DNA from 3 places in the Shewanella sp. FDAARGOS_354 genome. Region 3 is predicted to be linked to each of the others. Evidence: predicted binding sites of a transcription regulator. Region 3 holds the regulator's gene; each other region holds the start of a gene.
What was found. The regulator sigma-54, encoded in region 3, starts transcription at its own class of promoters, with help from an activator protein. The targets are predictions, from matches to a motif close to GTTGGCACGNNNNTNGNNT.
Positions count from the first base shown of each region.

Region 1: flhA (flagellar biosynthesis protein FlhA) is a predicted target of sigma-54. The motif match lies at 2,149-2,167, and genes of this name have one in related genera.
Region 2: CEQ32_RS22330 (YggN family protein) is a predicted target of sigma-54. The motif match lies at 2,029-2,047, and genes of this name have one in related genera.

Region 1 is NZ_CP022089.2:60,479-63,764, reverse strand. Features, by position in the region: gene flhF (flagellar biosynthesis protein FlhF) at 1-1, opposite strand, end outside; gene flhA (flagellar biosynthesis protein FlhA) at 13-2,112, opposite strand; gene flhB (flagellar biosynthesis protein FlhB) at 2,507-3,286, opposite strand, start outside.
Region 2 is NZ_CP022089.2:4,961,283-4,964,568, reverse strand. Features, by position in the region: gene CEQ32_RS22335 (LysR family transcriptional regulator) at 1-746, opposite strand, end outside; gene CEQ32_RS22330 (YggN family protein) at 1,151-1,972, opposite strand; gene glsB (glutaminase B) at 2,151-3,065, opposite strand; gene CEQ32_RS22320 (YggL family protein) at 3,065-3,286, opposite strand, start outside.
Region 3 is NZ_CP022089.2:4,406,362-4,409,647, forward strand. Features, by position in the region: gene rapZ (RNase adapter RapZ) at 1-381, opposite strand, end outside; gene ptsN (PTS IIA-like nitrogen regulatory protein PtsN) at 378-821, opposite strand; gene hpf (ribosome hibernation promoting factor) at 824-1,111, opposite strand; gene CEQ32_RS19830 (RNA polymerase factor sigma-54) at 1,140-2,615, opposite strand; gene lptB (LPS export ABC transporter ATP-binding protein) at 2,722-3,286, opposite strand, start outside.

The sequences.
Region 1 (3,286 bases), 690 kb from region 3:
CTTATGCGTCCTCTACTGGCCGACGGCAGATACGATGCGTATTTGCTTTTCATCGGGGATTTCTTGGTAAGAAATCACTCTGAGATTAGGAATAGTATATTTAACAAAGCGAGACAGGGTCGCACGTAACATACCAGACGTTAGCAAAATGGCAGGCTGTCCGACCATTTCTTGCTTTTGAGCGGCATCCGCTAAGGATTGTTGCATACGCTCCGCAAGACCTGGCTCGATATTGGGGCCATCGCCACCCGTTGCTTGCATTGATTGATGCAACATCTGTTCCAACTCTGGCGCCAAAGTTATGACAGGGATTTCGAGTTCAGGGCCAGAGATCTCTTGAACGATCATGCGCTTCAATGCGATACGCACCGCCGCTGTTAACACTTCAGTATCGTTACTCTTAGTGCCGTATTCTAACAAAGTTTGCACTATGGTACGCAAGTCTCTGACAGAAACTCCTTCATTTAATAGGTTTTGCATCACTTTTACGACATTTCCGAGCGGCATCACATCAGGAATAAAGCCATCCACCAACTTAGGCGAGTGTTTAGCAAGCATATCCATCAGTTGTTGCACTTCTTCGTAGCCTAAAAGTTTTGCTGCATTATTCGTCAATATTTGGCTGATATGAGTTGCCACTACCGTCGCGGCATCCACTACCGTATACCCTAAGGTTTGGGCATGTTCACGCAGTTCAGGGGCAATCCACACGGCTTCGAGACCAAAGGCAGGATCACGGGTCTCAATACCATCTAACTTACCGTACACTTGTCCCGGATTAATGGCGAGCTCGCAGTCATGGCGAATATCCGCCTCACCCACAACAACACCCATAAGAGAAATACGATAGGCATTAGGCGAAAGGTCTAAATTGTCACGTATGTGAACCGCAGGAACCAAGAATCCCAATTCTTGCGAAAGCTTTTTACGTACACCTTTGATCCGGCTGAGTAATTCTCCACCTTGACCTTTATCGACTAAGGGGATTAAACGGTAACCCACTTCAAGACCGATAGTGTCAACATGATGCACATCGTCCCAGCTAAGTTCCTTAGGCTCTCTTTCGGCTCTTTCCGTTGGGCCCGTTTTGACTTGTTCGAGGGCTTTGGCACGTTTAGCCTCATTACGTTTAAATATAAAATAAGCCGCACATCCCGTTAAAACGGCGAAACTTAAAAACGCCATGTGCGGCATTCCAGGCACAATCCCCATAACGAACAATACGCCAGCAGCAATCCCTAGCGATTTATGACTGTCAAACATCTGACTCATCAACATCTGACCCATATCGCCAGATTCATTTTGGCGAGTTACCATCAATGCCGCAGCAATTGACAGTAATAAGCCTGGGATTTGGGCGACTAACCCGTCACCTATTGTTAAGAGGGTATAAATTTCAACCGCTTGAGAGAATGTCAAACCATGCTGAACAATCCCGATAATAAAACCACCGAGAATGTTGATCACTAAAATCATGATACCAGCGATAGCATCGCCCTTAACGAACTTAGACGCACCGTCCATTGCGCCATAGAAGTCAGCTTCGCGGGTGACTTCAGCCCGTCTGGTTCTGGCTTGATCTTGATTAATAATGCCCGCATTTAAGTCAGCATCAATTGCCATTTGCTTACCGGGCATCGCATCTAAGGTAAAGCGAGCACTCACCTCAGCAATCCGGCCAGCACCTTTGGTAACAACAGCAAAGTTGATAATAATCAGAATGATAAATACAACTAGACCAACGGCATAGTTACCACCAATCACTACGGAGCCAAAGGCCTCAATCACCTTACCCGCCGCATCACCACCGTTGTGACCTTCGAGTAATACCACACGGGTCGATGCCACGTTAAGTGCAAGTCGAAGCAGTGTCGCAACTAATAAAACGGTTGGAAAGGCAGCAAAGTCTAAAGGTCTATCGGTGTAAATCGCGACCAAAAGCACAATCAAGGCTAAAGCAATGTTAAAGGAAAATAAGATGTCGAGTAGAAACGGGGGAATTGGCAGTACAATCATCGCCAATGCTGCAAGCACTAGTGCTGGCGTACCTATGCCCTTAAAAGAGCTTAGCTTCAACTGTTTTACTTGGCCTAGGGAGGCTTTAACATCCATTCACAGATACCTAAACTTTGACGTATAACAGCCTAAAAGCAAAAAGCACGCCAACAACTAACAATCAGGTAGTGAAGCTAATATGTAGCTAGCTAACTTTACGTTAGAGCACTATTGACTCGTTACTAGGACTTGTTGAGATTTCAAGATTACATTTTGTTCATTCTGGGGCGAAACGAAGAAAGATGTGTGGTTGTTCTACTCAAATGACGAGCAGCTTTTATGACAGAAAGTAAGAGTAAGGGCTTACAAGACGATTCCTGATGGCTGCATTTGGCTGGCTTTTCTGCCGCGTTATCGTCCGTTTATGTAGAATAACTACACGGCACGGACTTTGCCTTGCATAAAAGCCAGCCAAACTGCTGCAAAAATAACCATGAAACGTCAACACGCCCTAGTACTTCAGATCTTCAGGAATAGGTTGATTAACGGGGATAGGGATAGGTTTGCGGCCACGCCCTTTTTGATACTGCCTTAACTGGAATACATAAGCGAGTACCTGTGCTACCGCGGTAAATAGGCCTTCGGGGACTTGTTGATCAAGTTTAGTGGTATGGTAAATCGCCCGCGCAAGTGGTGGTGCAGTAACGATGGCTATATTATGCGCCCTTGCTACCTCACGAATTTTAAAGGCAACCTCATCGACACCCTTAGCAATCACAAACGGTGCTGCAGAGCGCTTAACATCATATTTTATCGCCACTGCATAGTGCTCAGGGTTCACCACAATCACATCCGCATTGGGAACTTCGGCCATCATGCGCCGCTGCGCTAATTCACGCTGCATTTGGCGGACTCGCCCTTTGACCTCAGGTTTACCCTCGGTATCTTTATACTCGTCTTTGACCTCCTGCTTAGTCATTTTCAGCTGTTTATTATGGTTCCAGATCTGAAATGGCACATCGATCACTACAATGAATAATACGGAAGAGCAAAGTAGGATAAACATCCATACCAGTAAATCTAAAGCGTGGTAGACATTCCCAGGAAGATGATCGGCAGAAAGGAGTAAAATATCATTAAAATAATGATTTAGAAGAAAATATGCCGCCAACGCGACAACAGAAAACTTAGCAATGCCCTTCGTTAATTCAACCAAGGCTTGCACACCAAACATCCGTTTAAAACCCGCAATCGGGCTCATTTTGCTGGCTTTAGGCATCATGGCTTGGGT
Region 2 (3,286 bases), 550 kb from region 3:
TCATCTTCCATCAAGTAACTAGCAAGATATACAACCCCTAAGCCACTGATCGCAGCTGATTTTAAAGCTGGAGCGTTATCTACCCTAAAGTTACCAGAGACACCTATCTCACAGTAATCATCGCCCTTTTTAAACTGCCACATGCTGTGCTCATGCCACTCACCTTGATACACTAAGCAGTTATGGTCGACTAATTGCTCTGGACGCGAAGGTTCGCCATGCTTAGCAATATAATCGGGTGAGGCAACGAGTAGGAACTGACACTTCATCAAAGGTCGCGCCACCATACCAAGGGGAAGCTGCTCAGACATAGTTAACAGTAAGTCTAAACCTTCACTGACCACATCCACCTTATGATCAAGCAAACTGACTTGCAGTTCGAGCTCAGGGTGTTTTGCCATAAAGGATGGCAGTGCGGGAATGATATGCATAGCGCCAAAGGACTGAGAAATACCCACCTTTAACACGCCGCGGGTCGCATCGTTTAAATTATGCACGCTAGCAATCGCCTGCTCAGCATCGCGGAGTAACTCTTCACCTTGCAGATATAACAAATGCCCAGCTTCAGTCAAACTTAAGCTGCGAGTAGTACGCTGGATCAGTTGAACACCGAGTCTATGCTCGAGATCGGCTACCTGCGTACTAACCTTAGATTTAGAGATCCCAAGCCTTCTTGCGGCCGCACTGAAACTTCCGGCTCTGGCCACATGAGTAAAAATCGCAATAGGTTCTAACAGTTCTAACATGGAAAGTCGCCTTAAGCAGTTTCGACAGTGATTTAAACTTTCGGAATAACGCAGGAATGCAGCATTCCATAACGCCTTAATATCTCACAGCAAATGGGTTCGTTGTAGAGATTTAAACCGAAAAAGTCAGCTAAAGTAGAGTGTTTTATCTGACTGAGTTGCCAGCTTTTCATTATATTTTAAGAGTATACCAAACATTAGTCTGAAGAATGTAACATTCCACACTAAATAGCCGCAAGCATTGGGATTAATATCAAGGTGCTTGGTAACAATTCCCCAATAAAAAGCCCCAAACACAAAGGTGCTGAGGCATTGATCATTTATACTGCTTTATTCATTTTGCCAGCTAGGCAAACGTTCTAGCATAAAAACCTGTTTATTCCCTTAGATATCTTCTGCGATATCTACTCACGCAATTCGTGGTGAGTGTTTTGCGTCAACACGTAAGGTGCTAACTCAGGCACTTCTTTACGCAGTTGATTTTCAAGCACTAGCAGGTTTTCAAAACGGTCACATAAACGGTCGGCTTTCGCTTCAATCCCCTTGGATTGGGATTCAATTTGCTGCTCAATATCATCGCCTAATCTATCCATTTTTTGTGAAAATGCCTCCATCTTAGCATCGAAGGACTCACCATCGCCGGCAAGAATTTGGCCACCGATATTCATTATCAGGGTGCCAATGGAGTTTTGCACGATTTGCTCTATTTCCTGTTCAAACTCATCGTTAAAAGTGTTTTGCATCGACTCTTCGGTCGCACCAAGGTAAAAACTATCGCCCTGCTTGTAGGCTACGGCATCGACACGCTTCTGCACACCTGCCATCATTTCATCAAACTTAGCGCCAGCGGCATCGCCCATCAATGGCGTTAACGCCATACTCACAGCTTGAGAGGCCAGTGCAACCGCTTCATTGACTAATTCAATCACCTCAGGTACCTGAGTTAACACCTCATCGGCATATTGGCTAACTAGCTTCTTCTGCTTATCAGTTAAGGTTACCTGCTTGCCTTCAACGTATAACTTGTCAACCTCGATACGATACTTCTCGGCGCCCTTCTCGCTCATCACTAATTTTTTAGGTTCGACTCTCACATCATAATTAAGGGAAACCTCACAGCGCTCATCAATTTGCGGCTCGGTTTTCGCTTGTGCTGATTGCAAGCCAGAAGCACCTAAAATAACGCCCGATAATGCCACTCCAGTTAATAGCGTATTTATTTTCATTGTGGTTCATCCTTTAATCTGAGTAATTCGACTAAGCTAACATGCTAAAAGACAAATAGCAGAAGATGTGCCAACTTTTTAACAATATGATTAGTATGGAGTTATAAAAATTAGCACCGATAGATGATTAGTGATTTTCACCAATATTTAGCCTAAGGGGGCTAATAAAAGAGGTAAATCAGAAGATTGAACGTCCGAGACGCTGGCTGAGATGCTCAAGCATCGCCGTCCCCGCAAGGGAGTTACCTTGGTTATCTAATTCGGGTGACCAAACGCAGACCGAGAGCTCCCCAGGGATCACCGCAATAATGCCGCCACCGACACCACTTTTGCCAGGCATTCCGACACGATAGGCAAACTCACCAGCGCCATCGTACAAGCCAGAGGTTGCTAACAGGGCATTTAACTGCCGAGTCTGCACTTGCGAAATAAGCTCAGTGCCATCTAAGGTTTTACCGCGATTAGCTAAATACAGCATCGCCCGCGATAGATCGGCGCAGTTCATTTTTAAGGCGCAGTAATGAAAATAAGTGCGCAGCACTGTATCGACATCACCTTGAAAATTGCCGAAGGATTTCATCAGATAGGCGATGGCCGCATTGCGAGCACTGTGCTGATATTCAGAATCCGCCACTTGCTTATCGAAACAAACTTTATCGTTTTGACTCAGCGCCCTGACCAATTCCAACATCCGATGCTTAGGTGCCCCTAAACGGCTCTGTAATAAGTCAGCGATGACTAATGCGCCAGCATTAATAAAGGGATTGCGAGGTTTACCCCGCTCGAGTTCGACTTGGACTAATGAATTGAAGGAGTGTCCCGAGGGTTCTTTGCCGACGCGGCTCCAAATTTCTGTTTCTTCATATAAAGTTAGCGCTAAGGTTAAGCTGAAAACTTTAGAAATACTTTGAATTGAAAATGGCTCAAGGTAATCGCCTGCGCCTATGGTTTCACCGTCAATAGTGGTCACGGCAATGCCCAATTTGCCAGCATCAACATTGGCGAGCGCAGGAATATAATTAGCAACCTTTCCTTGGCCGAGCAAGGGTCGAACTTTGTCGACCACTTCCTCTAATAACGCCTGTTCTGGCATTAACTCCACCAGATATCGTACAGTTCGCTAACTTCGAGTTGAGTCACTTTTTGACCCGCCCAGAATGCCTTAACAGCAGCGATATCTTCCTCGGTGCACTTGCCGATAGTTTGGGTCGCAATAATACCTTCCCATTCGATATGACCACCGCCATGGAAGCCTAGCTTACGGGCTTCAATCACCTCATCAATAAACTTATCGACAGTTGCATCAATTTCAGC
Region 3 (3,286 bases):
TGACAGCGGCTCGAGCAATTTGCCTTCAAGCTTGATGGCTTCTTGCAGTGACACTCGGCTCTTAGATAAGGGATGTAAGCGCCGCGTTTCACTGTAGCGTTTGAGCAACACTTTATCGCTGGAGTTTAAGAAGAAGCTGGTGAGTTCAGTGCCCGTAGGCAGGCTGGCAAGCTGTTTAACCAGCACTTTGTCTTGCTCTGGTAAATTGCGCACGTCAACACTGATAGCAACGAGATCGTTACTGCCTTTGAGCTGTTCAAGCAAACTGCCAATCAAAGGCAAAGGCAAATTATCGACACAATAGTAGCCGAGATCTTCAAGCACTCTAAGTGCGACCGATTTGCCTGAGCCTGAACGCCCTGACACTATGACCAGTTTCATCCAATGATTACCTGATAGAGTTCCGTTTCATCATGCGTCTTGCGCAATTGTTTTAATATTTGCTTGTCACTGAGCTTTTCAGCCATGCATGACAAGGTACTTAGGTGCTGCTGACATTGGTCGGCAGGCACGAGTAGTGCAAATAAAATATCGACGGGTTGTTTATCGATAGCATCAAAGGCTATCGGCTCCTCACATTTTATCAATATCGCTATGGGTTGTGTTATATCGGTTAATCGACCATGTGGAATGGCGATACCGTTACCTATACCTGTGCTACCCATCTTTTCGCGCGCCACGAGGCTTTCGAAGATCTCTTGAGATGAGAGGGTGGGGTACTGGGCAGCGGCTAAGTCGCTGATGAGTTCCAGTACCTTTTTCTTACTGCCCGGAGTGGCGCAGGTTGTGCACTCCGGCCGCAGTATGGTACGAAGTTCCATTGCTAGTGTTTTGTTAACTTCTCTTTGTGTTTAATAACCTGACGATCAAGTTTATCAATCAGGACGTCTATGGCAGCATACATATCTGCATGCTCTGAAGTCGCGAAGACTTCACCACCGGTGAGGTTGATTCTCGCTTCGGCAATCTGTTGCATTTTCTCAACATTGAGCACAACGTGCACATTATTGATCTGTTCGAAATGACGTTCAAGTTTTGAAAACTTTTCCTCAACATATGCCCGTAACGATTCAGTAATCTCGATATGGTGTCCACTTAGGTTTATTTGCATAGAAACGTCCTCCGATACTCACAATAGGCTATAAACTTTTACGCTGATTGGAAGGGGGAATAAGCATCGCTTCTCGGTACTTCGCAATGGTTCTGCGCGCAACGTTAATTCCCTGTTCTGCCAGAAGTTGAGCCATCTTGCTGTCGCTTAATGGTTTTTTCTGGTTTTCCGCTGCAACCAGTTTCTTAATGAAAGCTCTGATTGCTGTGGATGAGCACTCACCGCCATCATCCGTCCCGACGTGGCTTGAGAAGAAATATTTTAGTTCAAAAAGTCCTTTTGGGGTATGCATGTATTTTTGAGTCGTCACCCGTGAAATGGTGGACTCATGCATCTCTACCGCCTCGGCGATATCGTTTAGGACCATAGGTTTCATGGCTTCTTCGCCATATTCGAAGAAACCCTGTTGATATTGCACTATACAGTTTGCCACCTTGAGCAGTGTTTCGTTACGGCTTTCAAGGCTTTTAATAAACCACTTGGCTTCTTGCAGATGGCCACGAATAAATTGGCTATCAGCTTGATTTTTTGAACTTCGGGCCATTGCTGCATATTGCTGATTTACGTTGATTTTTGGCATGCAGTCAGGGTTTAATTCGACCACCCAACGGCCGTTTTTCTTCGACACCGATACATCGGGGATCACATATTCTTCATCGACAGGGGTGATGAGTAAACCGGGACGAGGGTTCAAGGTTTGGATCAGCGCAATACTGTCCCTTAACTCGTCCTCTTTCAGTTTGGTCTTACGCATTAACAGCCTAAAGTCGCGAGCGGCGATCAGATCTAAATGATCTTTGATCAACATGCGGGCGTTTTCGATGTGAGGGGTATCAGGCGAAAAATGAGATAGCTGGATCAGTAAACATTCGCTTAAATCCCTTGCCGCGACACCAACAGGGTCGAAGTGTTGAATACGCTTGAGCACGGCTTCGACTTCGTCGAGTTCAATCTCGGGATTGCCCATGGCTTCGAGGATATCTTCAGTGCTTTGAGTGAGATAACCTTGATCGTCAATGGCATCAATAATCGCGGTGGCAATGGCTAAATCGGTTTCAGAGAAGGGTGTGAGGTTTTTTTGCCATTCTAAATGTTCGTACAACCCCTCGCTAGTTTCCCCTTGGAAGGGCATGTCATCTTCACGGCTGGCGCCAGAACCTGAGTTTGGCGATGCGGTAAAGACTTCATCCCAAGTGGTATCCATGGGTAACTCTTCGGGCAGAGATTCTTTGGTCAGCGACTCGGCAATGTCCACGGTGGAATTATCTTGTTCCTGTGGCTGGGCAGTCGTTTCGCTAAAGTCGGTATCGGCGATATCTTGCTTACGTTCGCTAGGCGCGTCAAATTGCTCCTCTTCCAGCTCGAGAAGAGGATTAGAATCTAAGGCTTGCTGGATTTCTTGTTGCAGTTCCAATGACGACAGTTGCAGCAGGCGAATGGCCTGCTGAAGTTGTGGCGTCATGGTTAACTGTTGACCCAGTTTGAGCTGGAGTGACGCTTTCATGTTACCGCTGATCCCTAGGTTATTATTGTGAGTTTAGGTCGCTTGATATCATATGGATGGAGCCTAGCGCTCTCAAATTCAAGGCTTATTAGCTTTGTTTTAGTAACTATAGCCTGAATTGTTCACCTAAGTACACAGCCCTAACTTGCTGATTGTCTAAGATCTCTGCGGGTGTGCCCTCGGCAATAAGATTACCGTGACTCACAATGTAAGCATGTTCACAGACGTCTAAGGTCTCGCGCACATTGTGGTCAGTGATCAGTACACCAAGGCCTCGGCTCTTAAGCTGCTCGATAATTTTCTTGATATCGATAACGGAGATCGGATCAACGCCCGCAAAGGGCTCATCAAGCAGAATAAACTTGGGGTTGGCCGCTAAGGCGCGGGCAATTTCGACGCGTCGACGTTCACCGCCCGATAAGGACATGCCTTGGCTGTCACGAATATGGGTGATATGGAACTCTTCTAGCAGTTGCTCTAGTGCTTCTTCGCGCTGGTCACTATTGAGCTCTTTACGGGTTTGCAGTACCGCCATGATGTTGTCGTGTACGGTTAATTTACGAAAGATACTCGCTTCCTGTGGTAGGTAACCAATACCTTTGCGGGCACGCAGATGCATAGGATCGGCGGTTAAATCATCATCGTCGATAAAGATATGGCCTTTATCGCTT